4 regions of the Neorhizobium sp. S3-V5DH genome follow, and region 4 is predicted to be linked to each of the others. Evidence: riboswitches for the same ligand, from Rfam matches in the RefSeq annotation. Region 4 holds a riboswitch; each other region holds the start of a gene.

Region 1 (7,777 bases), on a different contig from region 4:
TCAGACCATGGATGCCCGCCTTTCCGGCAATGACGCTTCGCTACAGGCTCCGTCCATCGCCGGCGACGCCGACAGCGGCGAACGGCTGGACATGCTTGCCAGTGCCGAGCCGCTGCCCGATGAACAGGTTTCCGGAATGATAGACGGCGAACGGCGCCTGAAATGGCTTCAGGGTGCACTTACCAAGCTCAATGATCGCGAAAAGAAGATCATCCGGGCACGCCGCCTCACGGATGAAGGTGCGACGCTGGAAGCGCTCGGTGCCGAACTCGGCATTTCCAAAGAGCGCGTACGTCAGATCGAGAGTCGCGCGATCGAAAAACTCAAGATGGCGCTGGTTTCAGCCAACCCGCAAATGGCCGCTGTCTGCTGATATTCGGCGGGCTATTCGGAAATGATCTTCAGCTTCTGGCCTGGCGACAGAGTGGCGCCGGCCGATAGCGCGTTGATCAGCTTAAAAAGATCGAGTTTCCGGTCGGTTCCCATCATGCGGGCGGCGAGAGAAGCCACCGTGTCGCCTTGAGCGGCAGTCACGATCCGGACCCGCAGAGGTTTCAATGTTGCGGTCTCCTCCGGCGTCATTCGCCTGAACGTGCTGCGCAGCAGATCGGCCGTGGTCTGCAGTGAAGCGCTGTTCTTCGGCACCGCGGTGAGAAAGCGAAATATCTGCTCGCCCACCCGGACGACCGTAACGTCAAAGTCCCAGCGGTCGGCTGAAGCGCGAGCGGTTGCCGCGGGCAATCCATTGACCTGGATTTCCCGCACCGTCTCGGGCTGCAGCCCCGCCACCCAACCGCTCGTCAGGTAATTGGTCAGGCTGTTGTTATCGCCGGCGGCGACCCCATCGAACCGGATTGCCGTTTCACCCGGCCCGGTCGCCAGTACCGCTTCCACTTTGTTGTCGATACGGAAGTCGGGTGGCACGTCGAAACGGATGCCGAGCCCACCATGCAGGAAGGTCTGGCCGCGCACATAACCTTCCTGTGGGCTGTCCCCGTAGAGAAGGCCGTCGATGCCGGCGAGATAATAGTCGCGGCCCTTGTCGCCGACTGTGCCCTCCTGGCCGAAATTGCGCGCATGGCGGCGCGCAAGATCGACACGCTGCGTGGAATTGGGATGACTTGACAGAAAGTCCAGGCTTTGGTCGCTGTCAGGGTCGACGGATGAATACCTGGCATAAGCTGCCATGGAATCCAGAAAACGCGCCGCCGCATAGGGGTCATATCCTGCCTCGCCTAGCATTCGCACGCCAATCACGTCAGCCTGCAGCTCCTGCTGGCGGGAAAATGCTGCAAGCCTGAGCTTGCCGCGGGCAAGCGCCTGCTTGCCGGCAAGATCGCTCGAAAGGACCTCGGCGACAACGCGGCTGGCGATCACTTCCGCCTCCTCGCGCCGTTGCCGTTCGATACCGTGGTTAGCGGTCACATGCCCCATTTCGTGGGAGAGGACCGCTGCGACTTCCGAAGCGTCATTTGCCAGGGCGAGAAGCCCGCGGGTCACATAGAGATAGCCGCCGGGCAGCGCGAAGGCGTTGATCGCCGGCGAATTCAGGATAGTGATGCGGAAAGACTGGTTGGGATTTTCCGAGACAGCGGTCAGGGCGCCGGCTATCCGGGCGACCAGCCGTTCGGTCTTGGCATCGCGATATTCTCCGCCATAGCTCGCGACGATGCGGGGATGCTCCCGCGCTCCCATTTGCGCTCGGGGATCGTTCTTCTGGACTTCATCGACGATCTGCGGCGAGTCGGAAGGAGAGACGTTCGGAGTATAGGCCTGCTCGAAGATGGACTGACAGCCGGCCAGCAGGGTTCCCCCGAGCAGCAAGGCGCCCGCAGTCCGAAAGCCCAGCATGAAGCGAGCCCTTGGCAAGACCATCGAACCAGCCGTATCGCGCCTCATCGTCCTCGTTTCACGCACCGTCATTTCCAAGGTCTGCCATCCGGCTTTAGGATGGCTCTCTCGAACCAAAGCGAGTTTGTTCTCCATGTTCGCTTAGCGATTTTCGCACCACATGCACAGACATTATTGAGATATGTCTTATCGGCGTGTTTGCAAAGAAAATCCCCACAGCCAGTTCGCGATGCCATTGCGCCACGTCCAAATTGTGGCGGCAAATGTAACGGAGCTTTTGCAAGAGTCTCCGGGCGTGATCGGTCAAAAAGGTCGATAGACACTCCTTCAAGAGAGCCGGGAGCGATCAGCTCGAAAGAAATTCGAGGAGTGACGGGATGTCGCGACGGCCCAGAAATTCCTCTGCCGGTGCCTCCAGCGTGATCTGTCCCTGCTCAATAAATAGGGCGTGATCGGCCAAGCGGTTCAGTTCTTTCGGATCATGGGTGACGATCAGCACGGTATTGCCCGTCTCCCGATGCAGGTCGAGCAGAAGGCCCGCCATCGAGATGCGAAGACCCGGATCGAGCGCAGCAAACGGTTCGTCCATCAGCAGTACGGGCTTGTTGCGCACCAAGGCGCGCGCAAAGGCGGCTCTCTGTCTCTCGCCCCCGGAAAGCGTGCCTGGCATGCGTTTTTCGTATCCGCCTAACCCCACACGTTCCAACGCCTGCGAAATTGCCTTTCGGTGTTCGGGCGAAAGGGTCAGCGAAGGACTGATGCCGAGACCGATATTGGTGAAGAGGTTCAAATGAGCGAAAAGATTGTGGTCCTGGAAAACCAGCGAAACCGGTCGTTCGGACGGATGTTTTTCCGTCACGTCCTCTCCAGCGACGAAGACGCGGCCCATGTCGGGAACTTCGAAACCCGCAATGATATTGAGAAAAGTGGATTTGCCCGACCCTGATGGCCCAGTAATGGCTGTCACCGCGCCGGAGGGAAGAGCGCAATCAAACCGGAAATCCGTGGTGCCGAGCCTCAATTCGACATTCTCCAGCTTGATGCCGTCAGCCATTCTCCGCCCCTCTCCGGCCGGTCGTTCCCAATATGGTCAGCAGCAGGCAAATGATGCCCAGCATAAGCGCCAGGCCATCGGCGTCATTGGTCCGGTAGCTGGATAGCCGGCTGTAAACGAGCCAGGGCAACGTGACGAGATCGTTGGAACCGAATAAAGCCACGGCCCCGAGATCACCGAGCGACAGTGCCATGGCGAAGGAAAGTGCCGTCGCCAGGGGCTTTAAAAGCACAGGGAGGTCGATATGCCAAAGCCGCGAAGGACCGGAGAGGCCGAGACTTGCGGAAAGCCTGGCTGTCCGCTGACGATGGGTCTCGATGGCCGGCTCCAGCACCCGCATCACAAAAGGCAGCGCCATCAGCATGTTGATCACCGCGACCAGCAGAGGGGCAAAGCGACCAACATCCCCAAGGGGTCGTAGCACCAGGAACCAACCGGTGCCGAGGACGACCGGCGGCACCAGCAAAACAAGCGAGGACGTGCCCGCAAGCATTGCAGCGAAGCCCCGAGCGCTCGCCGCGGGCTTTTTCATGTCTGCCACCGCTTCCCTTCCTGCGATTATGGCGAGCGCGGTCACAATCGTCAGCATTCCGGCACTCAAAGCGATGGAGAAGCTCGTCCAGGCGGCGGTAAGAAAGGCGGCGCTCGATGCGAGGTTCCAGAGATTTGCTCTAAGCCCGGCGGCAAGGATCGAAGCCAGTGGCATGATCAGGAATACCGTGGCAGCAAGTATGGCAAATGAATCCCAAAGACGTACAGACAACGCCTGACCGTCGAAGCGGCGGCTTGTACGGCCCGAGGCTGCACCCGGGTCATCCGGCGTCGGCAATAATGCCATGCCGAGCAGAATAACGCCTGTTATGACGATTTGCAGCAGCGCCAGGGCGACCGCCCGCGGCGGGTCGAAATCGAAACGCAGCGATTGGTAGATCGCCACTTCGAGCGTGGTCGCTGCCGGTCCGCCGCCCAGCAGCAGCACCAGCGTAAAGCTCGTGGCACACAGCATGAAGACGAGCGCGCCGATGCCTGGGATGACGTTTTTAACGGCGGGCCATTCCACAAACCGGAAGACCGAGAGCGGTTTCATGCCGAGGCTTGCGGATAGAAGCCAGTATTCCGCCGGCTGGCGCTCCAGTGCCGCGAGCAACAGCCTCGTGGCGAGCGGCAGGTTGAAGAAGACATGTGCGAGCAGGATTCCGGAAAGACCGTAGATGCTGATGGGCTGGTCTAGGCCGAGCGTCAACAGCAGGCCGTTGATCAGGCCCTGACGCCCCCATATACCGATCAACCCTAGCGCGCCGATCAAAACCGGCAGCCCCATCGGCAGCGCCAGGAGGCGGACGATCCAGGTTCGGCAGGGAAAGTCGGGCCGGCGGGCAAGAGCGAGTGCCACGGGAAGTGCAAGCCCTACGGAAAGCAATGTCGACAGCATCGCCTGCCAAAGCGTAAAGCGCAGGATTCGCCATGTGTAGGCCGTAAAGAGCCGGGATTGGGCGCCGTCGGCATCCCAGGAAAGCAATGCAACAACGGCAATGGCGACGAAGAGGGCGATAGAGGCGAAGCTCATAAGACCCCAGGCGATGCCCCTTCTTCGCTCTCCCCGCGTCAGCAACATGATCTTCTTAATTCATGCTCATGGCAGTCAGCCACTCGTCTATCCAGGCTTGGCGGTTCCTGGCGACCTCGTCCGATCCCATGAGGAAGGTCTTCTGCGGCTGGACCAGCTTGTTAAAGGCGTCCGGCAGAGCGCCGGATATCTTCGCGGCGGGCATCATCCAATTGGTGGTGGGAATGATATCCTGGAAGGCAGGCGAGACCATGAACTTCAGGAACTCTTTCGCCAGTTCTTTTTCCGAAGCGCCCTTCAGGATGCCGGCCACCTCGATCTGGATGTAGTGGCCTTCGGCAAAGGACGCTGCTTGATAACGTTCGGTCTTTTCCTCGACCATGTGATAGGCGGGAGAGGTCGTGTATGAAAACACCATCGGGACTTCGCCTTTGGTGAACAAGCCGTAGGCTTCGGACCAGCCGGGCGCTACCGTCAGAATGCGGTTCTTGAGCTTTGCCCAGGCCTCCGGGGCCTTATCGCCATAGACAGACTTTACCCAGAGGAGGAGGCCGAGACCAGGTGTCGAGGTGCGAGGGTCTTCAATCGCAATCTTCTGCGATGGGTCTCCATCAACAAGCTCCCGAAGGCTTTTCGGCGGGTTCTTCATCGCCTCCGTATCGTAGACGACTGCGAAGTGGCCATAGTCATAGGGGACGAAGGTGTCATCGCTGTAGCTGCCAGGTACTTTGACCGCCGCAAGATCAAGGCCATGCGCGTCGAAAAGCCCCGTAACCTTGGCTTCGGAAACGAGATTGGTGTCGAGACCAAGTGCGAGATCCGCATCAGTATCCTGGCCTTCCAGCTTGAGGCGTGTGAGCAGCGCCACGCCATCCGCCACGCCGACAAATTTCACATTGCAGGCACACGTCTTCTCGAAAGCCTCCTTGACCTTGGGGCCAGGGCCCCAGTCGGAAAGGAAGCTCTCGTAGGTATAGACGGTCAGCGTTTTGTCTTGAGCGTGCGCGACAGTGTAAAGGGACAGCGCCGCCGCGGCCGCGAACATCGACAGAATGATATTGCGCATCAGCGCCTCCTCTTCAAAAGTTTGGGGAATAGGCGCTGGCAACAAGCCGTCTAATCCCTCCGCCGGTGCTAACCGGATCAGGTTCCGCGGGTTGGCAATGCCTCTCAGCCACATGAAATCGTGTGGCACCCCGTTAGAGCGGAGAAAGATTTAACGGTAGGAAGTTCCGCTGGCAAGGGGCCGGTTCAGGCCCGCCCTTGCCGAAAAACCTTGAGTTCACGCGGCACTTTCGCGGAACGGCCGAGGCGGTTTGCCACAGCATAGTCAATCGACTGCTCGACCACATGGGGGAGCACCGGTTTTGTCAGAACACCCAGAGGCCCCCTCACACCGTCAACGTCTTCCGGATTCCCGGTCATATAAATGACGGTGACCCCGTAACGTTCAGCGAGCATGCGACCGATATCCGGCCCGGTCCGCCCATCAGCGAGATTGACGTCGACAATGGCGATATCCGCCTCCGGTGCCAATTCGAGAGCATTCCGGCGGCCATGCGCAAATCCTGCGACCTCCAGTCCCATATGTTCAACCGTTTCGGCAATGTCGAGGGCGATCAGGAACTCGTCTTCGACAATCAGTACGCGTTGACTTGGCGCCTCGCGGGCCAGCCGACCACTCTCAACATTTGTCAGCATGAATGTCCCCAATTCGGTTCTCACTATGCCGGCACGTGAGGTGCGTCCCGGCGCTGATTGCCTTTCGAACGCCAGAGGAGGGAGATTGTTCCGGGCCGGTACATGCTTTTCTTGCCTAACTATTTGTTAAGCATAACAAATTATTAAATTATCCCTCGAGCTCCTCCCGGAGCATTTCGAGCTCCAGCCATTCCTCTTCCATCTTTGTCAGGTTTTCCCGAAGTTTTTCCATTTCAGCTGCGAGCTTGTTGAAAGCGGCAGGGTCTTTGGTGAAGAGAGCAGGATCTGCCATCTTCTTCTCCCGTGCGGCGATATCCGCTTCAGTCTTCGCCATCTCCTTCGGCAGATTTTCGAGCGCGAATTTCTGCTTGTAGGAAAGCTTGCCTTTGCCCTTCGGCGCTTCTACGGAAGCGTTCAATTCGGCCTTCGGCTTTTCAGCCTTTTCGGCCCTGCGCCTTTCCTCCAAAGCGCCTTTGCGCTGTGCCAGCATGTCGGTGTAGCCGCCTGCATATTCGATCCAGCGCCCATCCGGTGCGTCGGGATTGGCCGGCGCGATGGTCGAGGTCACAGTGCGATCCAGGAAATCGCGGTCGTGGCTGACGAGGATGACGGTACCGTTGTAGCTTGCCACGATCTCCTGGAGCAGGTCGAGCGTCTCGATATCGAGATCATTGGTCGGTTCGTCAAGGATCAGCAGGTTCGATGGCTTTGCCATGATACGGGCGAGTATCAGGCGGGCGCGTTCTCCGCCGGACAGGTTCTTGATCGGTGTCCTGATTTGCTCCGGCTGAAACAAGAAATCTTTCATGTAACCGGCGACGTGGCGCTGTTCCCCATTGACGAGCAGGGTTTCGCCACGGCCGTCCGTCAGATAGTGGGACAGCGTCTCTTCAGGGTCCAGGTCCTCGCGTTTCTGGTCGACTGTCGCAATTTCCAGATTGGTACCGAACTTCACGGTTCCGCTATCGGGTGAAAGTTGGCCGGTCAACATCTTCAGAAGTGTCGTCTTTCCAGCACCGTTCGGGCCGACCAGGCCGATCCGATCGCCCCGATGCACGCGGATCGAGAACGGTGCTACGATAGGCCGATCATAAGCTTTGGTAATGTTCTCGGCCTCGATCACCAATTTGCCGGACTCCCGGCCCTCGGTGATTTTTGCCTGCACGGTACCTTGCGGGCCTTTGTGACCGCGATAATTCGAACGCATGGTCTGCAATTCGCCGAGCCGGCGCATATTGCGCTTGCGGCGCGCTGTCACGCCGTAGCGCAGCCAGTGCTCCTCGCGTTCGATGGCTTTTCCGAGCTTGTGCTGCTCCAGTTCTTCCGCTTCCAGCACTTCATCACGCCAAGCTTCGAAATGAGCAAATCCCCTGTCGAGCCGCCGGGAGGTGCCGCGGTCGAGCCAAACGGTGGCGGTTGACACCTTTTCCAGGAACCGCCGGTCGTGGGAGATCAGAACCAGCGCGCTTCTCGTCTTGCGCAGCTCCTCTTCAAGCCATTCGATCGTTGGCAAGTCGAGATGGTTGGTCGGCTCGTCCAGCATCAGGATATCCGGTTCCGGCGCCATGACGCGCGCAAGCGCTGCGCGGCGGGATTCCCCCCCC
Region 2 (7,777 bases), on a different contig from region 4:
CATTTGACGGGCAATCATTGACGGGTGGGCGTCAGCCGAGAAGGCTGGTGTCCGGTTTCTGTACGAGCAGCATGGTCGACGTGTTGCCCAGAATGCGGTCGTTGGAAATCATCAGCTGGGCCGAATGGGCATCGCGCAGATGCCGGCCGAGGCTATAAGGCGTGCCGTTCTTGTAACCCATGATGCCGCAGATGATCATCGCCTGGTTGATGATGGTCAGGATCGTCTCCGACGAGGCGAGCTTGACGTTGTTCATGGCGATCGAAAACGCCATCGAGGAAAGCTGGTCCGGCTCAGCCTTGGCGTCCTCGTAGGCCTTCAGGCCCGAAAGAATGTTCGACTTCAGGAGCTGCAGCAGGTTGGATGTTTCCGCGAGTCTCAACGCGCCGGGCGGCGTGGTGCCATTCGCCTTGCGAGCGGCGGCGCGCACGAAGGCCTGCGCACGCAATACCGCATCGGCTGCGATGCCATACCATACCGCGCTCCAGAGGAGGTGCGACGAGGCAAGCATGCTCTGCGCCGCGATTTCGGCAAACGGTTTCGGGAAGATCTGCGTGACCGGCGCCTCGCCTTTGAAGATAAAGCCGTCAGAGCAGGTGCCCCGCATGCCGAGCGTATCCCAGTCCACCGTCTTTTCCAGCGTATACTGGTTCTTCCTGAAAACGGTCATGACCTGGTCGCCCGGAGCCGCGTCGGCGTGGGCGCGGGAGGTCACCATGATGACATCCGCATGAACGCCGTAAGAAATGACGGTCGCGTCCTTCGTCAGGCGGCAGATGTTTCCGTCGATCTCGATGGCGCAGATGGAATTGCGCAGATTGCCACCGATGCCGCCTTCCGTTGTCGCGGAGGCGACAAGAAGCTGACGGGCGCAAAGCTCGCGCATGAAATCCCTATGCCACTCGCTGTCGCCGCCGTGCTCGACCAGGCTTGACACCTTGATCTGGTGCATGGCGAAGACCATGGCGCTTGCCGCGCATGCCTGTCCCAGGATGGAGCAGACCTCCGCGATCTCCTGTGTCGAAGCCCCCTCGCCGCCAAGCGATATGGGGACCTGAATGCCGAGCAGGCGTTCGGCCCTCATGGCATCGACCGCTTCCTGCGGAAAACGGGCTTCCCGGTCGACGCGGTCGGCATTTTCGGCCGCGACCTCCGCCACTCGGCGGGCACGTGCGCCGAGCGTCATGTCGGCGGCAAAGGCTGGGAGGCTCATCACGCAGCCTCACGGGCTTTCACGATCTGGGCGACCGTCTGCTCGATTGCCGAGATGCTGGCAAAGGACTTGCGATTCAGGAGGCTGTCGGGAAACTCGATGTCGAAAGCCTCTTCGATGGCCAGCATCAGCTGCACGGAGGCAAAGGAGGAAAGCCCGGCCGCATAAAGATCGGCCGCATCTTCAAGTTCGGTCACTGCAACCGGAAGCCCGCCGACCCGTGCCAGCAGTTCGCGAATAGTCTCGTTCATCTCGACATCTCCAATGACTGGAATTTGCGTTCATCGCCGGGAACACTGTCTACGTCGGAAAGCATAAAATTCCGGTAAGAAACGTCGTGAAGTTAGGGCTGCGGGATTCGCTAAAATCCGAGATATCCGCATGGCCAGCTTTGGCTTGACACGGGCGCTCGGCAGGTTTTTGATGCTCGCATTCACCAGGGGGGTCCCGGCAAGGGGCTGAGATACTGCTGGTCGGACGGCTTTGCCGCCGAGGCGCAGTGACCCGTTGAACCTGATCCAGTTCATACTGGCGTAGGGACGGTGCGAGCGCTCACGGCTTTCAGGCGGGATTCCCGTCCATCGGCTCAGGCGTTTTTCCATCATTCCAACACTGGAACTGGGTCTCCAAACGGCAAACCTTGGAGCCTCACCCATGAATATCGCCACACCAAAGCTTACGCCTGTCGTCACGACCGGTCCGCTTCCCGCCTCCACCAAAGTTTTCAAATCCGGTGTCGTCCACGCGGATATCCGGGTGCCGATGCGTGAGATCGCGCTGCATCCGACCTCCGGCGAGCCGCCGGTCACCGTCTACGATTCCTCCGGCCCCTACACCGATCCGGCCCATGCGGTCTCGATCGAAGCCGGCCTGCCGCGGCTGCGCGAAAGCTGGATCAGGGCGCGCGGCGATGTCGAATCCTATGAAGGCCGCGTCGTGAAACCGGAGGACAACGGGTTTGTCACCGGCGATCGCCTGACGCCGGAATTCCCGGTCCGCAACACGCCCCTGAAGGCGAAAGACGGCAGGGCCGTTACCCAGCTTGCCTATGCGCGCGCCGGCATCGTCACGGCGGAAATGGAGTTCATCGCCATCCGCGAAAATCTCGGCCGGCAGGCGGCCAAGGAAGCTCTCATCCGTGACGGCGAGAGCTTCGGAGCGCATATTCCGGATTTCGTGACCCCTGAATTCGTTCGCCGCGAAGTCGCGGAAGGACGGGCGATAATCCCCTCCAACATCAACCACCCCGAAAGCGAGCCGATGATCATCGGCCGGAATTTCCTGGTGAAGATCAACGCCAATATCGGTAACTCCGCCGTCACTTCCTCCATGGCGGAGGAGGTCGAAAAGATGGTCTGGTCGATCCGCTGGGGTGCGGATACGGTCATGGACCTGTCCACCGGCCGGAACATCCACAATATCCGCGAATGGATCATTCGCAATTCGCCGGTGCCGATCGGCACGGTGCCGCTCTACCAGGCGCTCGAAAAGGTGAACGGCATCGCCGAAGACCTGACCTGGGAGGTCTATCGCGACACGTTGATCGAGCAGGCTGAACAGGGCGTCGATTATTTCACCATCCACGCGGGCGTCAGGCTTCCCTACATCCCGCTCACCGTCAATCGCGTCACCGGCATCGTCTCGCGCGGCGGCTCGATCATGGCAAAGTGGTGTCTGCATCACCACAAGGAGAGCTTCCTCTACGAGCATTTCGAGGAAATCTGCGATATCTGCCGGGCCTATGACGTGTCCTTCTCGCTCGGCGATGGCCTGCGTCCCGGCTCGATCGCTGATGCCAACGACGCGGCGCAGTTTGCGGAGCTGGAGACGCTCGGCGAACTCACCAAGATCGCCTGGGCGAAGGATTGCCAGGTGATGATCGAAGGCCCCGGTCATGTGCCGATGCACAAGATCAAGGAAAACATGGACAAGCAGCTCAAGGTTTGCGGCGAGGCGCCGTTCTACACGCTCGGGCCGCTGACGACCGATATCGCTCCCGGCTACGACCACATCACCTCAGGGATCGGGGCAGCGATGATCGGCTGGTTCGGCACGGCGATGCTCTGCTACGTGACGCCGAAGGAACATCTCGGCCTGCCGGACCGCAACGACGTCAAGGTCGGCGTCATCACCTACAAGATCGCCGCGCATGCGGCCGATCTCGCCAAGGGCCATCCGGCAGCCCGGGTTCGCGACGACGCGCTTTCCCGCGCCCGTTTCGAGTTCCGGTGGGAGGACCAGTTCAACCTGTCGCTCGATCCGGAAACGGCGCGCTCCTTCCATGACGAGACCTTGCCGAAGGAAGCGCACAAGGTGGCGCATTTCTGCTCCATGTGCGGCCCGAAGTTCTGCTCGATGCGGATTTCGCATGATATCCGGGCTGAGGCGCAGAAGGAGGGACTGGAAGCCATGGCCGCCAAATACCGCGACGGCGGCGATCTCTACATGCCGGTGGGGAAGGAGTGAGCATGATCCCATGCCCTTCGACGTTGGGCCAGTTCACGTCGAGGCCGGTTCACCCTCCTCTGCCCTGCCGGGCATCTCCCCCTCAAGGGGGAGATCGAAGGAGGCATGCTCAGCGATCCCTTTCCAATCGTGAAGGGCAGGAAGCCGGCGGGGAGCAGAATTCAGCAATCTTGCGGCAATCTCAAGGCTTTGACTGGGTTAGGGCCTCGCTTCCAGCCGATCTCCCCCCTTGAGGGGGAGATGTCCGGCAGGACAGAGGGGGTATGGCGGGGCACGCCCCACAATGCTGCCTTTCCATGTTTGTCCCGGGGACAATTCATCGCCGCCGCTCAGCATCTCCAATGACTTGACCGCGTCATCATCCCCACCCTCCGCATCCATGCCTACAATCCTCCCGCTTCCGTCGCCGGAGTGTTTCGCGAGACGTTCGCGGGCAGGCGGGAGCCGGCGCTTCCATTGGACCCGTAACGTGCGGGAAAGGTGGAAGAGGTGAAAGCCATGGAGGAGAGCGGGCCATCAACCCGATCGCTTCCTATCAAGCCTCCCCCGGGCAGCCATGTCCGGTTCGGTATAGCCGTGCAAGTGGCAAGGTTTCCCGAAAGGAGACCGCAAATGAAGCCACGCAGCGAGGCGAGATGATCACCTGTAGGGGCAGGACACCCCGAAAGAACGCCGAAGGCCACGCGAATGCGGAGCCACACATACAAAATCAAATGAGGTTCCGCATTCGTGTGGGCTCTCCAAAACACGGGCAGGAGCTGTCGCGTGAAGGCGAGCGCGCGTCACTTCGGAGGATATCTGTGCTCCTCGCCGCGGAAATCGCTGACCGAATAGCAGCCGCCTTCCGTGCGTACCGCACTTTTGCCGATCATCGCCTTGCCATGACCGCCCGGAATATCCAGGACATAGGTCGGCTGGCACAGCCCGGAAACATTTCCGCGCAGCGCCGCAACGATCTTCTGCCCATCGGCGATATCCAGCCGGAAATGGCTGGTGCCGGGCGCAAGATCCGGATGATGCAGATAATAGGGTTTGACCCGGGTTTCGACAAAAGCCTTCATCAGGTCGCCGAGCACGACCGGATCATCGTTGATGCCCTTGAGCAGCACCGTCTGGCTGACCATGGGAATGCCTGCATCGATCAACCGCGCGCACGCGGCGCGGGCGGTATCGCTCAGTTCGCGGGGATGGTTGGCGTGAAGCGCCACATAGATCACCTTGCCGCTTTCCTTCAGGGCGGCGATCATCGCCTCGTCCACGCGGTCCGGCTCGACCACCGGAACCCGCGTATGGAAGCGGACGATCTTCACATGCGGGATATCAGCAAGCCCCTGCATGATTACCGAAAGCCGCCGCGGCGAAAGGACCAGCGGATCTCCGCCGGTGAGAATCACTTCCCAGATCTCGGAATGTGCGCGGATATAGGCGAGCGCCGCCGACAGCTCTGCTGGCGCCAGCGTGCCGTCGCCCTGCGGACCGACCATTTCGCGGCGAAAACAGAAGCGGCAATAGACCGGGCAGATATGCACGGCCTTCAACAGCACGCGGTCCGGATAACGATGGACGATGCCCTTTACCGGACTGTGCGCCTGATCGCCGATGGGGTCGGCGCGTTCTTCCGGCGTCGCCAGCAACTCGGCCGGATCGGGCACGAATTGCCGGGCGACAGGATCCTGCCGGTCGGTACGGTCGATGAGCGAAACCACGGTCGGCGTCAGGGCTATGGCGTAACGGTCCGCGACGGCGCGAATGGCTGGGAGTTTTCCCGGTTCGATCAGTCCGGCGGATGCCAGCTCATCGGTAGTCTTCAATGAACGCGTCGCGGTCATCCAAACACCTCCGCGACCGGCGCCCACATGACCTGCTCAATGCGCGTGGCACCCGTGGCCAGCATGGCGAGCCGGTCGAAGCCGAGCGCCGCGCCGCTTGCCGCCGGCATGATCGAAAGCGCGTCGAGAAAATCCTCGTCGAGCGGGTAGCGCTCCCCGTAGATGCGGGCTTTTTCCGCCATCTCGTGTTCGAAGCGGCGGCGCTGCTCGCCGGCGTCCGTCAATTCCCCGAAAGCATTCGCCAGTTCGACCCCGCAGGCGTAAAGCTCGAACCGTTCAGCCACACGCGGATCACGCGCCGAAGGCCTTGCCAGCGCTGCCTCGGAAACCGGGTATTCGCAGAGAATGGTTGCCCGGCCTTGCCCGAGATTGGGCTCGATCTTCTCCACGAGCACCTTGCTGAAAAGATCGGCCCAGGTATCGTCCTCCGAGAACCGTATGCCGGCTTGTTTCAGACCCGTTGCAAGAAGATCGCGGTTCGTGTCGCCGCTCGCCGCAACGGATGCAAGCAAATCGGTGCTGGCAAAGCGGTGGAAGGCTTCGGCGAGCGTCAGGCGTTCCGGCTCCGCAAAGGGATCAATTTCCATCTGACGGAAAACAAAACGCTTGGTCTTCGCGGTCTCGGCCGCCAGTGCCAGCATATGCGCACAGTCGTCCATGAGCTGCTCGTAGCTTTCGCCGACGCGATACCACTCGAGCATGGTGAATTCGGGATGATGCAGCGGTCCGCGCTCCCGGTTGCGATAGACATGCGCAAAGGTGAAGATACGGCGCTCACCGGCAGCCAGCAGCTTCTTTGCCGCAAATTCGGGGGAGGTGTGCAGGTAGAGAGGTGCCCTCTTGCCATCAATCGCGATGGCCTCCGTCGCGAAAGCATGCAAATGGGTCTCGTTACCAGGAGAGACCTGCAAAGCGGCCGTGTCCACCTCGACGAAGTCGCGCTTGCCGAAGAAGCCGCGCAAGGCGGTCTGCACCGCGTTGCGGCCCATGAGGAAGGGCCGGCGGTCCTTGTGGCTTTCCGGCGTCCACCAGGGCGTCCGGGATGTGGCAGGTCTGGGCGCGTTCATTTATGGCTTTCTTTGCCGGTTCTCCGCGGCGAGGCTTCCACTTTGCGCTATTTTAGGGTAGTTCCCGCGCGGAAAACAGACGATCCGTCCTTCAGGCCGGTTATCGCCCGGTCCTCTACGACGCATTTCCGGCAGTGACAAGCCGCCAGGCTATATAAGGATTATCATGGTCAAGATCATCGCTTCTTCGGTCCGCAAGGGCAACGTCCTCGAAGTCGACGGCAAACTCTATGTCGTTCTCACCGCCGAGAACTTCCACCCCGGCAAAGGCACGCCGGTCACCCAGGTCAATATGCGCCGTATCGTCGATGGCGTTAAGGTATCGGAGCGCTGGCGGACCACCGAGCAGGTGGAGCGCGCCTTTGTCGAGGACGTGAATTTCCAGTATCTCTACGAAGACGGCGAAGGCTTCCACTTCATGAACCCGGAGACCTACGACCAGGTGGTGGTCGACGTCGAGACGATGGGCGACCAGAAGGCCTATCTCCAGGAAGGCATGACCTGCATTCTTTCCATGCATGAGGGCGTTGCGCTGGCTCTTCAGCTACCGCGCCACGTCACGCTAGAGATCGTCGAAACGGAACCGGTCGTGAAGGGCCAGACGGCCTCCTCTTCTTACAAGCCGGCGATCCTCTCGAACGGGGTTCGGACAATGGTTCCGCCACATATCGACGCCGGCACCCGGGTCGTCATCGCCACGGAAGACAATTCCTACGTCGAGCGTGCCAAGAACTGATCGTCCCCGGCCTGTCGGTCCATGATAAAAAACCTCCGAAGCCAGGGCTTCGGAGGTTTTTCTTTGTCAGGTTGTCGAGTGAGCTTATTTGGTTACGACGACAGAGGCCACCTTGGTGTCGGCCGCGCCAAAGGCGTAACCGCCGCCGATCGCGACGTTGAGCGCGACGTAGTCCTGCGCCACTTGCTGCACGGCCTGGGCAAGGTTTGCCTGGGCGGTCGAAACCTGACGCTGTGCGTCGAGAACGTCGAGCAGCGACGAAGCGCCGTCGCGGTAGCTTGCGGTCGCAAGCTGCAGCGCCTCCTGATAGGACTTCACCGTCGCCTGCAGGGCATCCACGGTGCGGCGATCGCGGGCAACGGCGGCGAGCGCGTTTTCCACCTCCTCGACGGCGTCCAGAACGCTCTGCTTCCAGTTGAGATAGGCCTCGCGTGCGGTCGATTCCGCGAGCTTCACGTTGCCCTTG
Region 3 (7,777 bases), on a different contig from region 4:
ATGCGCTTTGTGGCGTTCGAGGGCGGCGGGGATTGCGCAACCGCACTTCAGGGCGGACACGTCCATGTCTGCATGAACGACGTGGGTGACAGCCAGGCAGCAATTGATGGTGGCGCGCCGCTGAGGCTTCTTGCGATCTTCTCGGAGCAGAGGCTCCCAGGCAAGCTGTCCCAGGTGCCGACGGCCACCGAACAGGGATTTGACATCAAGTGGCCCATCGTCCGCGGGTTCTATGTCGGACCTGAAGTCAGCGACGCGGACTACAAGTGGTGGGCTGATGCTTTCGCCAAGACGATGCAGTCTCCCGACTACGCCGCGGAACTTCAGAAGCGCAACCTCTTCCCGCTTCCCATGACGGGCGAGGAGACGAAGGCGTTCGTGGAAAAACAGGTGGCGTCATACAAGAAGCTCGCCGCTGACTTCGGTCTCGCCACGACCAAATAAGGCCTCACATCATGAAAACCGACCGCCTCCTGGGAGCGACCGCAATCGCGGTCGCAGCAATGATGCTCGTGTTCGGATACGCGCTTCAAGCACCCTTCGCCTACGAACCTGTTGGGCCCCGAGCGTTTCCGCTCATAGCTGCAGGCATGATCGCGCTGTGCGGCGTCATCTTGGTGCTGAGGCCCGGAGAACCGTCCTCCGAATCAGCGGGGCCTATCGGAGCGCTCGCAGCTTTATGTGGCTGTCTCGTTGGCTATGCGCTGCTCTTCCAGCCGCTCGGCTTCGTAATCGCGACGACAATCTTCATGGTCCCGATCGCGATGATCTTCGGCGCTAAGTGGTGGCAGGGTGCGGTAACGGGTGTCGTGCTCGCGGTCTCTTCCTACCTGCTCTTCGACCGAGTTCTGGAGGTCGTTCTTCCGGTGGGTCCATTCGGAGGGATCGTCTGATGGATTCGTTCAACTACCTGTTACACGGATTCGGAGTCGCTCTTGCTCCGACAAACCTGCTCCTGGCTGCGCTTGGAGCCGTCGTCGGGACGATGGTCGGTGTCTTACCGGGTCTTGGGCCCATCAACGCCGTTGCCATGCTGGTTCCAGTCGTGTTCGCGCTGGGACTGCCGCCGGAAGGCTCGCTGATCCTGATGGCGGCCATCTATATCGGCTCCGAATACGGCGGTCGCATCAGCGCCATCCTGCTGAACGTGCCGGGCGAAGCGTCTGCAGTGATGACCGCTCTGGAAGGCTATCCGCTCGCACGCCAAGGGAAAGCAGGGATTGCCCTCTCCCTGTCCGCCTGGACCTCGTTCGTCGGGTCGGCCATTGCGACCTTGGGGATTGTCCTTGCGGCCCCGGTTTTGGCGAAATGGGCCTTGGCATTCGGACCCGTGGAGTATGTCGCGCTCATGGTCTTCGCCTTCGCGTGTCTTACGGGCCTTCTCACGGACCAGCCCGTGAAGGCGATGCTCGCGATCGGGCTCGGGCTCGCGATCTCCACGATCGGCATCGATGCGAACTCGGGTGTCTACCGCTACACGTTTGGCTCGCCGAATCTGGTGGACGGCGTTCAGTTCGCCACTGTCGTGATCGGCCTCTTCGCGATCAGCGAGTTGCTGATCATGCTGGACGCCAAGCATGGTGGAGCAGCCGTCCGCATCGAGCAGTTCGGGCGCTCGCTATTCAACCGTCAGGAGATGCGCTTCACGAACATGGCGACGCTGCGTGGCTCGATAATCGGGTTCTTCGTCGGCATTCTTCCGGGCGCGGGTGGGACCGTGGCTTCTGCGCTCGCCTACACCACCGAGAAACGTGTTGTCGAAAAGAGCGATCCGGAAGGGAGCCGTTTCGGAGAGGGAGATGTGCGCGGGCTCGCTTCGGTCGAGGCGGCAAACAACAGCGCTTCCAACTCCAACTTCATCCCGATGCTGACGCTGGGCATTCCAAGCTCCGGGACGACGGCGATCATGCTGGGCGTCCTGACGCTCTACAACCTGACACCCGGTCCCGCGCTCTTCCGCTCGCAGCCTGATCTGGTCTGGGGTCTCATCGCCTCGCTGTTCATTGGCAACTTCATCCTTTTGGCGATCAACATCCCGCTTGTCGGCGTGTTCGCCAGGATGCTGTCCGTCCCGGCTTGGGTCCTGGTGCCGTTCATTGTCGTCGTGAGCGCGATCGGGGTCTACTCGGGCAAATCGACGACATTCGATCTCGTCCTCATGGTCGGCCTTGGTGTCGGCGGTTACCTCCTGCGCCGTCTCGGCGTGCCCATGGCACCGCTCATCCTCGGCCTCGTGCTCGGTAAGATACTGGAGCAGAGCCTGAGGCGAGCGCTATCGCTCTCTGCCGGAGATGTGGCCATCCTATGGTCGAGCCCGATCTCGATTACGCTGTGGATCATGGCTGCCGCCGTCCTCATTATCCCCCTCCTTCTTCCGCGCTTCGCGAAGTGGCGGCACAAGACAGCACTGCAGGTGGATTGACCGCAATGAATTATCTTCTTCCTAACCCAAATGACGAAAATCCGGCGGGTGACAGGCTTCGCCTTCTCTTGCGCAAGCCGGAGATCGTCAGGATGCCGGGGGCGCATAATGGCCTTGCAGCGCTCCAGGCCAAGGCCGCGGGCTTCGAGGCGCTGTACCTGTCCGGGGCAGCGATGAGCGCTTCGATGGGGCTGCCCGATCTCGGAATCCTGACGCTCGAAGACGTCTTGTTCTTCACCCGGCAGATCGTTGGGGCCTCGGGTCTTCCATTGCTGGTCGATGGAGACACGGGCTTTGGCGAAGTCTTGAATGTCATGAACACGGTACGGCGTCTTGAAGAAGTCGGTGCTGCCGCGATCCAGATCGAGGATCAGGTGCTGCCGAAGAAGTGCGGTCACCTGAACGACAAGAAGCTCGCGACCCCCGAAGACATGGCAGCCAAGGTTGCCGCCGCAGCGAGGGCTCGTCGTTCTCTTGTCATCGTGGCACGTACGGACGCTGTCGCAGACGAAGGGATAGAACGGGCAATCGACCGCGCCCGTCTGTACGTCAAGGCTGGCGCGGATGCCATCTTCCCGGAGGCTCTGATCACCGAAGCCATGTTCGCCGAGTTCGCAGCCGCCATGGGAGGCGTCCCTCTCCTGGCGAACATGACGGAGTTCGGTCGCTCTCCTCCCATGACGGCCGGCGCGCTCCAGGACCTCGGCTACAAGATGGTGATCTGGCCGGTATCGTCACTTCGGGTCGCCAACAGGGCGCAGCAGGACCTCTACGGGGAGCTTGCCCAGCATGGCGCCACGACAGATTTGGTGGCCAGGATGCAGACACGGGCCGAACTATACGACCTGATTGACCTCGCGAGCTATGAATCGCTCGACGCCAGTATTGTCGCAAGCGCTGTACCCCAGGCGGAATCGCGACAGGAGTAGAAGCCCATGGGTGGCATTAAGACCAGTGACTGCGAGATGATCCCTGACCTGATACGTCGAGTTCTTCCTCCTTCAACACGAGGAACTGGTCACGGATGGCTGCCGCTCTGGTCGCCTGCGGTACCACCGACCGATCGCCAATGCCGCCGGGCGGCAACGCGCCTTCACCTCGGCGGTAGATGCCGTCTCGCGCGCTTCCTGGAAGCGGACATCGCTCACGGCGTCGTCACGTCGCGTGTGCCGAGATCGGTGCGGCCGCCCGGTAGCATCCAGCACGCCTTGTCTAGTGGATCGGCGCTGGACGAGAAATATTGCGCCGTCTTTCGTCGCGAACGACCGCACTGGCTGCAAGAATGCGTTGTGAACTAGACATCTTCATCCTCGTTCGGATTGGCTGGCAGCATGGGATGACTTCACCGCTGTTATCGTGGAATCGTGTTTATCGGTAAGTGCGGCGAATGTCGCAGCCAGCAGCCCAATCGTCGTCGAAAGAAGAATGATGCAGAAGAGCCCATAGGTCGCGTCGTTTTCTGTCAGCATCGCCCCCGTGATCGATGAAAGGGCCGCACCGCCGCCAACCGTCATGGCACCGGCCAATCCGGCGGCGCTTCCGGCGAGATCCGGACGCACCGAGAGCATCCCGGCATTGGCACTCGGCATGGTCAGGCCGTTGCCGATGCCGATCAGGATGCAGGGGCCGAATAGCGCAATGGCATTCCTGAAGCCTGCCAGAAACAGGGCCAAGCCGATTATAGGGCACGCGCACGCTACGACGCGCCCCATAATCATCATGGTGGTCAACGGCACGCGTCCGGCATATCGCCCCGACAGGAAGCTGCCGAAGATATAGCCCAGGGTTGTGACGCCCATGAAGATACCGAGCGTTCCGGCCTGTAGGTCATATGCCGATGTTGCCGCCAATGGAGCGCCGGCAAGGAAGGCATAGAACGCTCCAACCGAGAACGACATGCACAATCCGTAGGCCCAGAAGCGCGGCGCGCGGAACAAGGCCGGATAGGTTCGGAACTGCTGAGCAATCGTGTCCGAGCGCGCTTTGTTGGTTTCGCTCAGACCGAACCAGCACAAGAGGAACATCACTGCCCCGGCGAGGGCGAGACACCAGAAAATCGCCCGCCAGCCAAGGGCCTGATCTAAAGCCCCGCCGAATGCCGGGGCGAACATCGGCGCGATCGCCCAGATCATTGCCGTATAGCCGATCCTGCTCGCCGTCCGCTCCTTTCCGACGGTATCCCTGATGACCGCCATAGCGACCGGGTAGCAGGAGGTAATTGTAGCCTGAAGCATACGGAAGGCGAGGAATATCCAAATATCAGGCGATAGGGCACAGCCGATTGATCCAAGCGTGAAAGCAGCAAGGTTCGCCAGAATGATCGGTCGCCGTCCGAACCGATCCGACAGCGGACCCATGACCATTTCCACCGCAACGGCGACCACCGCATAGCCTGCCAACGACAAGCTAGCGAAAGCATAGCTTATATGAAAATCCCCGGCGATATTCGCCAGCGAAGGCAGGAACACGTTCAGCGGTATGACCGAAAGAGCGCACAATAGGATGATTGTCGAGAACCTTGGAGGGGAGCGCATCATGTCTCAGCCCTCTCCAAGCCGCTCCGCCGCGGAGAAATCGAGGGTGAGGGCAAGATCTTGATCGTGCTGCCTCTAGGGGTATTCGTTCCGAGCTTTGGTTTCGTCAGTGTCATTACGGCCTCGTCTAAGAGGCCGGCTGAGGATAGGTGTCGGACCCGTCCCTTCGCCGGCATGATCCGGATCAGGTTCAAAGGGTCACTGCGCTGCGTTGGCCAGCAGTATCTCAGCCCTTTGGCAGGGCACCCCTCGGTGTAGACGATGATAGAGCGAAAATCGCAAGCAAGCACGCTTTTTGAGGGGTACGGACAGTTACCACCTAAAACCTCACCTGGAAATTCACCCACCCCCTGGCAAGCATTCTCGCAGTGTCAACCCCGACTTTGTCTCACAAGCTGGATTTTAAACGCGTTTCTTCGGCAGCCGATGACCTCAAGGGCTCAAGCCCAACGTTAACTGCGATAAGCAACATGTCCGCTTTTCCTACTGACAATGCGCCAAGCTGACAGTCTGAATAGCGCCTTTATTTCCGCCGTTCAGACCACCGTTGCAGCTTCCCGAAAGCTGACGGTCTGCCAAGTCGGCACCAAGGCTTCCAATGGGGTGGTAGCGGTTACTCCGCGGTCAGCCCGTTTCCCAACGATAATCGCCGGGTTGATGTCAATGCGAGCATCCAAATATCATGCAAGTACTCCTAGGCTATCCGCCGGCGTGGTCGTTGCCGCCGTGCGCCGCCATGAACATGGCGACGGCCGATCGGCAGTAGGATTCGATCTCCTTGTCGTCCTCTGCTCGCGCCTGATCGAAGCGTGCAATAATTAGGAGATCGGACCCTTTGAAAAGCGCAGCGAACAAGCGGGCGGACCGGAGAGGATCGGGCACGTTTAGAACCGCCTTGTCGTGCAATTGACGCAACAGAACCTCGATTTGGGCGATGATATGGGCGGGGCCGGCGTCGTAATGCAGCTTACCCAACGACTTTTGATTCGTCGTGTCGGCCATGACCATGGCTTCGACATTGCGGACGTCCGGGCGCAACAGCGTGCGAAGCAGGGACGATCCCACCGCCATGAGCTGATCTTCGGCCGAACCGTCGACGCCTTCAAAAAGGACCTGCGGGATTAACTGATGGCACCGGGCCGCAAACGCCGCGCCAAACAGGGCCTCTTTGCTCTCGAAGTGACGATAGATGCTGAGTTTGGATATCTTCGCCCGCTGAGCGACCTTGTCCAATGTCGTCGCTTGAAAACCCAATTCCGCAAAAAGTTCGCTCGCGGCGTCGAGTATGGTTTGACCAAGCGCCTCGTTAGCGGGCCGGCCGCGCCGGCCTCGACTATTTTCGGTCATGTCAATTCCAGTCCTTGACAGTATCTTTATTCTCGAATTACGATACCACTTAGTTTCAGAAATATGCAAGCCAAAGAATGAATCGAAAAACATGAGGGTGCCATGCAACGACGAACACTGCTGAAGCTGGCCGCGCTGTCCACCGTCGGCCTTCCGCACGCCCAAGCCATCGCGGGTTCGAACGCAACATCCTCTACCCACAATACGGAGCCCACTACCATGGATAACGTCATCATCATCGGCGGCAGCTTTGCCGGTCTCGCCGCCGCCCTGCAACTCGGCCGTGCCCGCCGTAAGGTCACCGTTCTCGATACCGGCCTGCCGCGTAATCGCTTCGCGGGCCGCTCGCACGGTATGCTCGGCCACGATCACAAGCGACCGCTGGACATCCTGGCCGAGGCGCGGCAACAGCTGGCGCGTTATCCCGCGATCCGGCTGGTCAATGCCCGTGCCGACAGCATTTCCGGCACCATCGACAACTTCTCCGTCCTCACTGGCGATGGCGAAAGCCTTGGGGCGCGCCGCCTGATCCTGAGCTATGGCGTCGTTGACCAGATGCCTGATGTTCCGGGCTATGCCGAAAGCTGGGGCACATCCATCATTCCATGCCCCTATTGCGACGGCTTCGAAGTCGCCGACCAGCATTGGGGCCTCGTCTGGTCCGGTCCGCAGTCAATGAACCAGGTCAGGCTGTTCCGCGATTGGACTCACAGGCTGACGGTCTTCGCCGATGGTCACGAGATTTCATCCGATATCCGGGCCGATCTGGCGGGCCGCAACGTACCTGTCGTCGATGGCCGGATCACCGGCGTCGCCCGTCACGGGAGCCACAACGCCACGGTCAAGCTCGATACCGGGCCAAACGTTGCGGTAGACATCCTGTTCGCGCATCCGCGCAACAAGCCGTCCGCGAGCCTGCATGAATCACTGGGTCTCGCCACGGCCGACACCCCCCTCGGCGTCGTGCTCAAGGTCGACGAGCGCCGCGAAACCAGCATGCCGGGCATCTACGCTGCCGGCGACCTCACCAACCCCGTCTTGCCCTCGGTCACCACGGCATCATGGCAAGGCGCGATGGCGGGTATCTTCGCCCAACAATCGATGCTGGTTTGAGAGCGCAGATTGGAGATGAACATGGCCGTCGAACCGGACAGCGCGGGTGTCCGCTTCCCTCCGCCCTTCGTCTATCTGGGAGCGCTGCTGTTGGGGCTGGCGGTAGAGCGGTTCGTCCCCCTGCGCTCGTTCGGCATCGACTGGCGGTTACTGGTCGCGACGGGCGCGCTGTTGTTCGTTGCCGGCGCGGCGATCATGCTTGCGGCGGCGGGGCTGTTCCGGCGGCTGGGCACCAACATTCCGCCCTCGCAGCCAACGACCCTCATCGCGACGAACGGTCCTTATCGGTGGACCCGCAATCCCATGTATCTCGGAATGGCGCTTGTCTATGCCGGCCTTGCGATCGGTTTCGACGGGCCGA
Region 4 (7,777 bases):
CGGTGTCCTTGATGGTGACCAGGACGCGCTGCCCCTGCTGCCAACCTCTCACATCGATTTCGGGAGAGTTGGGCGAATATTTCACTGCGTTGGAGAGCAAATTCGTGAAGACCCGACCGAGCGCGACACCATCCACCATCTGGAAGGCGGGCAGGTCGGCGAGATCTGCGCGAATGTTATGATCCTTGCTGATCTCCAACCGGTGCGCGATACATTCCTCAATCACTGCGGAAAGAGAGCAGGGCCTTTTATCGATTGCGATCGTGCCGGTGGCTATTCGGCCGGCGGCCAAAATACTCTCCATCAGCTCGACCATACGCACGACCGCGCCCTTGATCTGCACGCACTTGTCGGAAAGGAATTGCGGCGTCACGGCACCCTTCGTGCGGGTCAGCCGCTGCGCTGCTCCGTCGATAACGGCAAGCGGCGTGCGAAACTCATGAGAAATCATCGCCACGAACCGTCGCTGAAGGGCGTTGATCGCCCTCTCCTGCTGTAGAAGGCGGTCCAGTTCGACATTCTTCAACTGGACTTCGACAGTCCTTTCCTCGACGGTTTTTTCCAGCCGATCGCGGTGCTCGCGCAGCCTCTGCTCGCTTGATTGTAAGGCTTTAAGGGCGAGCTGGCGGTCATGAACGTCTTCCAGCAGACCATACCACCTGCATACCTCGCCAGCCTCGTTCAGGCGGGGTGCCGCGCGGTTGCGAAACCAGCGATACCGACCCTTTACAGGCCCGATGCGATAGACCATGTCGAAGCGGGCGGCGTTTTCCACCGCTGCCTGCCATTGCTCGATGACGTGCGGAAGATCCTGCGGATGGATCGTTTTTTCCCAACCCCGTCCGAGAGCTTCGTGTAAATCGAGCCCGGATGCATGCTGCCAACTCGGTCCGACCTCGATCACATCTCCCGAGGCGTCCGCCACCCACGGGGTCTGTGGGTGGAGCTCCACAAAAGAACGATAATGCTCTTCGCTCGCACGTAAAACCTGTTCGGCGCGGCGCAATTTGGTGATGTCGGAGATAACCGCGATCAACACGGGTTTTGTCGTCCCGCCAATAGGAAGGAGTGCTCGACGTTTATGGGTTACCAGGATTCGAGTGACGCCGCCTCGACCGGTTACTTCTTCTTCGAGCAGGCTTTCCTGGCCGGTCGCCATCACCTCAACGTCTATTGCCCGTATTCGGTCGGCATCCGATTTTTGCAGAAATTCATGCCCCGTGCGGCCTAAGAGATGCTCCGGCTTCATGCCGATCATGTCGCAGGCTTTTTTATTGAGATACAAGAAGCGCGATTGGTCATCTTTGATGAGAATCGGCTGATGGGCTCCTTCGAACAGAGCCTGCAAAATATCCATATCCTGCAGCTGCTCGTCGGTTTCTCTCAAATGGGAACTGCCCGCCAATCAAGCCTCCAAAGTAGCCGGCCATAATTCTAGTGACGCTAATTTAGCGCCTTCGGCTTACCGAATGCTGAAAGAGGCTCCTATCGTTTTAACAGGCAGGCGAAACCAGGCCGAACACTGAGCGCTTACGGGGCATTAAATGCTCTTACGCCCAGTCGAAATCAGACAGCGACGCAAGAACCCTTCTCGCGGCAGCGAAAAGGGTTCCTTCAGATCGGTTTGTCCCGGCTCAATGGGCGGGTCGCGTTCCGCCGCCCTTCTTTTCGGAATCGTGGGTGTGATGGCTGTCTCGCTCACCGCCACCGCCGGAAACACGGCTCTTGGAACGACGATCATCGTCCGCAGGCGGTTTTTTAACTTCAAGCGGCGCCTTTGCATTTTCGTGGGAAGCACCGGGACCACCCTGACGGATGCTGGCAGGGGTCTTATCGGATGTCGACATCGCAAGTCTCCTTATCGATCCTGCTGGTAGCCCTGGTGGGTCGTGTTGACCTTGGTGTTACCCTGCTGCCCCTGCTTTTCGAAATTCGCCGCGCCCGGATTGGTCGTGCGTTCATCGCCGGTTCCCGAGGTCGCAGGTTCGCCGGTACCCTTCGGGCTGCGGTTGTCTTCCGGGACGGGTGGAAGTCTACTGTTCATCGGGTGCTCCTCTAACTTGTTACCTCTTGGACTAACCCCCGAGCCGCCAGCCTGTTCCAATTTTGGGGGAACACGGGTGAGCTTGCGACGTTGCGCCAGTGAGCGATTTGAGCAGGCAGGGAGAGACGACGATATGAACCAGGTCCCACATCAGCCCGCGGCTATGGCCGAGCAACCGACATCGCCTCCTATGGAGCGCAAATGGTGGCACACGGCCACCGTATATCAGATTTATCCGCGAAGCTTCGCCGACAGCAACGGAGACGGTATCGGCGATCTACCGGGCATTACCTCAAAGCTGGATTATCTAAAATATCTCGGCATCGACGTCATCTGGCTTTCACCGATCTACAAGTCGCCAATGGACGACAACGGCTATGATATTTCCGATTACCGAGACATTGCTCCCGAGTTCGGCACCCTGGCGGATTTCGATCGCCTGATAGCCGAGGCCAGGAAACGCGGTATCGGGATCGTCCTGGATCTGGTCGTCAACCACACGTCCGACGAACATCCCTGGTTTCTCGAAGCCCGCAAGTCCCCCAGCAATCCCTATCGCGACTTCTATATTTGGCGAAAACCCGGTCCCGACGGCGCCCCTCCGAATGGCCTCATGTCTTCCTTTGGCGGACCGGCCTGGACGCTCGATCCTCAAACCGGGGAATATTACCTCCACCTCTTCTCCCGTCGCCAGCCGGATCTCAACTGGGAAAACCCGAAGGTCCGGCGAGAAATCTACGACATGATGAACTGGTGGCTCGAACGTGGCATTGCCGGCTTTCGCATGGACGTCATCGACTATATCGGCAAGCAGGTCGACCAGGAACTGGTGAAGGACGGGCCGCATCTGCACGACTATCTGCAGGAAATGAACCGCGAAACCTTCGGTGGCCGCAACATTCTTACCGTCGGCGAAGCCTGGAGCGCGACGCCGGGTTCGGCCTTGCTCTATACCGGGCGCGATCGCAACGAACTTTCGATGGTCTTCCAGTTCGAGCATGTCACGCAGCAATGGGACGAAGTCTACGGCAAGTGGCGCTCCAAGCCCTTCGATCTCGTGAAGCTGAAGTCGGTGCTCAGCAAATGGCAATATGCGTTGTCGGAAGACGGATGGAACTCCCTTTTCTGGGGAAACCACGACCTGCCCCGCGCCGTCTCCAAATATGGCGACTCCCGCGGCTATCCGTCCGAATCCGCCAAGATGCTGGCGACCGTGCTGCATCTCTTGAAGGGCACACCCTTCATCTATCAGGGCGAAGAAATCGGGATGACCAACGTCCCCTTTACCAAGATAGATCAATATCGGGATATCGAGACCCTCAACATGCACCGCCTGCACATCGAGGCCGGGCTGTCGCCGGAGGAATTCATCACAGGCGCCAATGACAACGCACGTGACAATGCGCGTACGCCGATGCAATGGAGCGCTGCGCCCCATGGCGGCTTTTCCTCCGGCGTGCCGTGGATAGAGGTCAACCCCAATTATACAACGATCAATGCAGAAGCTGCCATGACCGACGAACGTTCGGTCTGGAACCACTACCGGCAGCTGATCGCCCTAAGGAAAGCACATCCGGTTATCGTCTATGGGCTTTATCAGTCCTGGCTGGATCAGCATCCGGACGTTTTTGTCTATTCCCGCAGCCTCGACCATGAGCGGCTGGTCGTCATCGCCAACTTCACCGCACGGGAAGTATCTTTGACCATACCGGATGAATTGAAGACCACCGGCCGATGCCTGATCACAAATTACCACCCCATCGACAACCTTGGTCCGGTTGTGGAACTCAAACCCTATGAGGCATTTGCCATCCTTTCACCGACCGCGTAGCAGACGCAGCGCATTGAGCGTGACAAGCACAGTGGCACCGGTATCCGCCAGAATTGCCGGCCAGAGCCCGGTCACACCGAGAACCGTGGTTACAAGGAAGACGGCCTTCAGGCCGAGAGCAATGGCAATGTTCTGGTGGATGTTGCGCATCGTGCGCTTCGACAACTCGATCATGTCGGCAATGTCGCGTACACGGCCGTGAAGTACCGCGGCGTCGGCCGTTTCGAGCGCCACATCCGTGCCCCCGCCCATGGCGATGCCGACGTCCGCCGCCGCCAAGGCCGGCGCATCGTTGATACCATCACCCACCTTGCCAACTGTAAAACCCTTGCGTTTCAATTCCGCAATGATCCGCTGCTTGTCCTCAGGCATCAGCTCGGCATGCACCTCGAGGCCGAGATCCTTGCCGATCGCGCTCGCGGTACGGGCGTTATCGCCTGTCAACATGACCGTCCGGACGCCGGCATTCGTCAGCGCTTTCAAGCCCTCTTTCGCGTCGGGCCGCGGTTCGTCGCGCATGGCGATCGCGCCGGCCAGCACCCCGGCCGCGATCAACACGGATACGGTCTTACCCTCATCATTAAGGCCGGCGATCTGCCGCCGATGCGCCATGGACAGCGAAACCCGATCGGCCGCTGCTTTCGGCGAACCCAGGAAGGCCTCCTGGCCCTCGACGACCGCCGTTATACCCTCGCCGCCAAGCGCCCTCGCATCGCTCGCGGCAGGAATGTCTACTTCATCGTCCGCAGCCTTGGCGAGAATGGCCATCGCCAGCGGATGACTGGACCCGGTTTCGAGCGCGGCAGCGATGCGAAGCACCTCATCGGCATTACGCCCGAAGGCAATCACATCGGTTACCCGAGGCTTACCGGCGGTCAACGTGCCGGTTTTGTCCAGCGCGATGGCTGTGACCTTGCCCACCATTTCGAGGACCGCACCGCCTTTCATCAACAGACCGCGCCTGGCACCGGAGGACAGTGACGCAGCAATTGCAGCAGGCGTTGAGATGACCAACGCACAAGGGCAGCCGATCAGAAGAATGGCAAGCCCTTTGTAGATCCAACCTTCCCAGGCTTCACCAGTGATAAGTGGCGGCAACACTGCGACCAGCGCTGCGACGACCACGACGGCTGGCGTATAATAGCGCGAAAAGCGGTCGATGAAGCGTTCGGTCGGTGCCTTGCTTTCCTGCGCTTCCTCGACCAGGCGCACAATCCGGGCGATGGTATTGTCGGCGGAAGCCGCTGTCACTTGCACCCGCAGGGCCGCGTCTCCATTCACCGTGCCGGCGAAAACCGCATCGCCGACAGTCTTTACGACCGATATGCTCTCGCCCGTCACCGGCGCTTCATTGATTGCGCTTTCGCCGGCGACAATGATGCCGTCCGCAGAGATGCGGTCGCCTGGCCGCACCAGGATGATCGATCCGATCCCAAGATCTTCTGCCGGTACTTCTCGTGTCTTGCCGTTTATTTCCAGCAGCGCGGTCTTCGGCACCAGTGCCGTCAGGCTTTGAATACTCTGGCGCGCTTTGCCGGCGGCGACACCTTCCAGAAGCTCCCCGACGAGGAATAGGAAGACCACCGCCGCCGCCTCCTCCGACGCATCGATGACCACGGCACCAAGGGCAGCGATGGTCATCAGCATCTCGATCGAAAACGGCGTACCCGCCAAGGCCGCCATGACGGCGCGGCGGGCGATCGGCACCAAGCCGACGAGCATGGCGGCTACGAAGATATAGGTGTCGTAGGCCGGAACCAGGTGCCCGACCCCATAAGCTGCTGCCAGTGCAATACCTGCCAGTATCGTCAGCCGTCCTTTGGCGCTCTTCCACCACAATCCGTCCATGCGATCGTGCTCATGCAATCCTGCAAGATCTTTCGTCTCGGGGAGACCATGGTCGTGACCTTCATGATCAAGGCCGTGATCCGGCAGCTCTGCTGGTCGAGGCGACTTCTGCCCAAGAGCGCGCAGCGAGTAACCAAGCCCGGTAACCTTCGTTTCGATCACTGGCAGGTCGCACGTTCCATCATGGCTGACCATCATCGTGCCTGCAGCAACAGAAACGGAAACATCCTGGACGCCGGGAATGCGTCGAACTGCTGTGTCGATCTTTGCCGCGCAACTTGCGCAATCCATTCCGCCGATCTTGTAACGAGCCTGATTCTTTGCTGTCATCTTTCTCTCCGCCTGGGATCGGGTACCATAACTACAACCTCTAGCGACTAGAGCTACAAGTAGTTTTTTTGACAAAAATCGCTGGCGCCCATGGCGGCATATGCGCTAGTCCTTGCCTCAGACAGGGGCGTCCGGGTTGCCGGGCTGAGAAGTACCCTTTGAACCTGAACCAGATCATGCTGGCGGAGGGAGTCGCCTGGGCTTTTTCTGATGAAATGCCCTGCGCCCCTCCACCTGAAAAGGCGAGGACGCAGATGACAGACACTCCAGGCCAGATTCTATCGGCAATGCGCCAAAAGAACCCCCTTGTGCAGAACATCACCAATTTCGTGGCGATGAACATCGCGGCCAATGTGATGCTCGCCGCCGGCGCCTCGCCAGCCATGGTGCATGCGAAGGAGGAAGCAGGAGATTTCGCTCGCATCGCTGCGGCGTTGACGATCAACATCGGAACGCTTTCGCCTTACTTCCTTTCCGGCATGAAGGAAGCGGCAAAAGCTGCCAGCGAGGAGGGCAAGCCCTGGATCCTCGATCCGGTCGCCCATTTCGCGACCCCCTACCGCAGCGCTGCCGTTACAGAACTCCTGGCGCTGAAGCCCACAGTCATTCGCGGCAACGCCTCGGAGATCATGGCACTTACAGGAGCGCAATCTCGCGGTCAGGGCGTCGACAGCGGCGACAAAACCGAAAAGGCCGAAGACGCCGCCGTTGCGCTTGCTCGTGATCACGCCTGCGTCGTAGCCGTTACCGGCGAAATGGACTTCGTTACCAACGGTTCTCGCTCCGTCCATATCCTCGGCGGATCTGATCTTATGCCTCGTGTTACGGCACTTGGTTGCTCTCTGACCGCTCTGGTTGGTGCCTTTGTCGCAGTCCGTCCGGATAGGCCGTTCGACGCGACGGTGGCCGCCCTCGCGATGTTCGCGGTCGCGGGGGAGGAAGCAGCACTCACTGCTAATGGCCCCGGTTCTTTCTCTCCCCTTTTTCTTGACCGGTTGGCATCGCTTTCGCCAGAGACGCTGGATGCCAAAGCGAAGCTCGTAGCAGCATGAAAGCCTTCGATCTATCCGTCTATCTCGTCCTCGATCCCGAGTTATGCCAAGGCCTCGGCATGGCGCAGACCGCTCGGCTCGCCGTGGAAGGTGGTGCGACCATGGTTCAATTGCGTGACAAAAACGCCAGCACCGCAAGGATGATCGAGACCGGTCAGGCGTTGAAAGCGGCACTCGCAGGCAGCGGCATACCTTTGATCGTCAATGACGATGTCGAAGCCGCGATCGCCATCGGCGCCGAGGGAGTGCATGTGGGACAGAGCGACATGGGGGCATCGATGGCGCGCCGCCGCGTCGGAGAGGGTATGATCGTCGGCGTGTCGGTCGAAACCGAGGAGCTTGCGCAGGGCGTCGATCCATCTCTCGTCGACTACGTCGGAATAGGCCCGGTCTTCGCCACTCCCACCAAACCGGATCACAAGCAGCCGATCGGCTTCGATGGATTGGCGCGTATCGTGGCGGCCGCATCGGTGCCAGCGGTCGCCATCGGCGGCCTCAGGGCGGAACACGCCGGCAAGGCGCTGGCGGCAGGTGCCCACGGGATCGCCGTAGTCTCCGCCATTTGCGGCCAGCCGGACCCGAAGGAAGCCGCACGAAGAATAACTGACGAGGTCAGAAAGGCGCGCCTATGATCCGCAATGTTTTATCCATCGCAGGCTCCGATCCCTCCGG

Evidence for each region. Region 4 has a riboswitch for thiamine pyrophosphate ahead of thiM (hydroxyethylthiazole kinase). Riboswitches for the same ligand answer to the same signal wherever they lie in the genome.
Region 1: linked by a shared signal. The riboswitch ahead of thiB (thiamine ABC transporter substrate binding subunit) and the one ahead of thiM (hydroxyethylthiazole kinase) in region 4 are both predicted to bind thiamine pyrophosphate.
Region 2: linked by a shared signal. The riboswitch ahead of thiC (phosphomethylpyrimidine synthase ThiC) and the one ahead of thiM (hydroxyethylthiazole kinase) in region 4 are both predicted to bind thiamine pyrophosphate.
Region 3: linked by a shared signal. The riboswitch ahead of EDE09_RS15650 (multidrug effflux MFS transporter) and the one ahead of thiM (hydroxyethylthiazole kinase) in region 4 are both predicted to bind thiamine pyrophosphate.

What each region holds. Positions count from the first base shown of each region.
Region 1 is NZ_SMCL01000009.1:179,881-187,657, forward strand. Features, by position in the region: gene EDE09_RS15125 (RNA polymerase factor sigma-32) at 1-373, shown strand, start outside; gene EDE09_RS15130 (M48 family metalloprotease) at 385-1,851, opposite strand; gene EDE09_RS15135 (ATP-binding cassette domain-containing protein) at 2,198-2,905, opposite strand; gene thiP (thiamine/thiamine pyrophosphate ABC transporter permease ThiP) at 2,898-4,520, opposite strand; gene thiB (thiamine ABC transporter substrate binding subunit) at 4,528-5,538, opposite strand; TPP riboswitch at 5,576-5,681, opposite strand; gene EDE09_RS15150 (response regulator) at 5,724-6,173, opposite strand; gene EDE09_RS15155 (ABC-F family ATP-binding cassette domain-containing protein) at 6,322-7,777, opposite strand, start outside.
Region 2 is NZ_SMCL01000008.1:192,566-200,342, forward strand. Features, by position in the region: gene EDE09_RS14410 (acyl-CoA dehydrogenase family protein) at 32-1,213, opposite strand; gene EDE09_RS14415 (acyl carrier protein) at 1,213-1,464, opposite strand; TPP riboswitch at 1,642-1,771, shown strand; gene thiC (phosphomethylpyrimidine synthase ThiC) at 1,868-3,679, shown strand; gene EDE09_RS14430 (lysine-2,3-aminomutase-like protein) at 4,462-5,508, opposite strand; gene epmA (EF-P lysine aminoacylase EpmA) at 5,505-6,575, opposite strand; gene efp (elongation factor P) at 6,742-7,311, shown strand; gene EDE09_RS14445 (efflux transporter outer membrane subunit) at 7,396-7,777, opposite strand, start outside.
Region 3 is NZ_SMCL01000010.1:97,457-105,233, reverse strand. Features, by position in the region: gene EDE09_RS15670 (tripartite tricarboxylate transporter substrate-binding protein) at 1-444, shown strand, start outside; gene EDE09_RS15665 (tripartite tricarboxylate transporter TctB family protein) at 456-893, shown strand; gene EDE09_RS15660 (tripartite tricarboxylate transporter permease) at 893-2,422, shown strand; gene prpB (methylisocitrate lyase) at 2,428-3,351, shown strand; gene EDE09_RS15650 (multidrug effflux MFS transporter) at 3,727-4,959, opposite strand; TPP riboswitch at 5,101-5,216, opposite strand; gene EDE09_RS15645 (TetR/AcrR family transcriptional regulator) at 5,656-6,303, opposite strand; gene EDE09_RS15640 (NAD(P)/FAD-dependent oxidoreductase) at 6,523-7,416, shown strand; gene EDE09_RS15635 (isoprenylcysteine carboxylmethyltransferase family protein) at 7,438-7,777, shown strand, end outside.
Region 4 is NZ_SMCL01000020.1:78,187-85,963, reverse strand. Features, by position in the region: gene EDE09_RS22150 (PAS domain-containing sensor histidine kinase) at 1-1,405, opposite strand, end outside; gene EDE09_RS22145 (hypothetical protein) at 1,635-1,847, opposite strand; gene EDE09_RS22140 (hypothetical protein) at 1,859-2,044, opposite strand; gene EDE09_RS22135 (alpha-glucosidase) at 2,178-3,875, shown strand; gene EDE09_RS22130 (heavy metal translocating P-type ATPase) at 3,861-6,053, opposite strand; TPP riboswitch at 6,167-6,261, shown strand; gene thiM (hydroxyethylthiazole kinase) at 6,308-7,105, shown strand; gene thiE (thiamine phosphate synthase) at 7,102-7,737, shown strand; gene thiD (bifunctional hydroxymethylpyrimidine kinase/phosphomethylpyrimidine kinase) at 7,734-7,777, shown strand, end outside.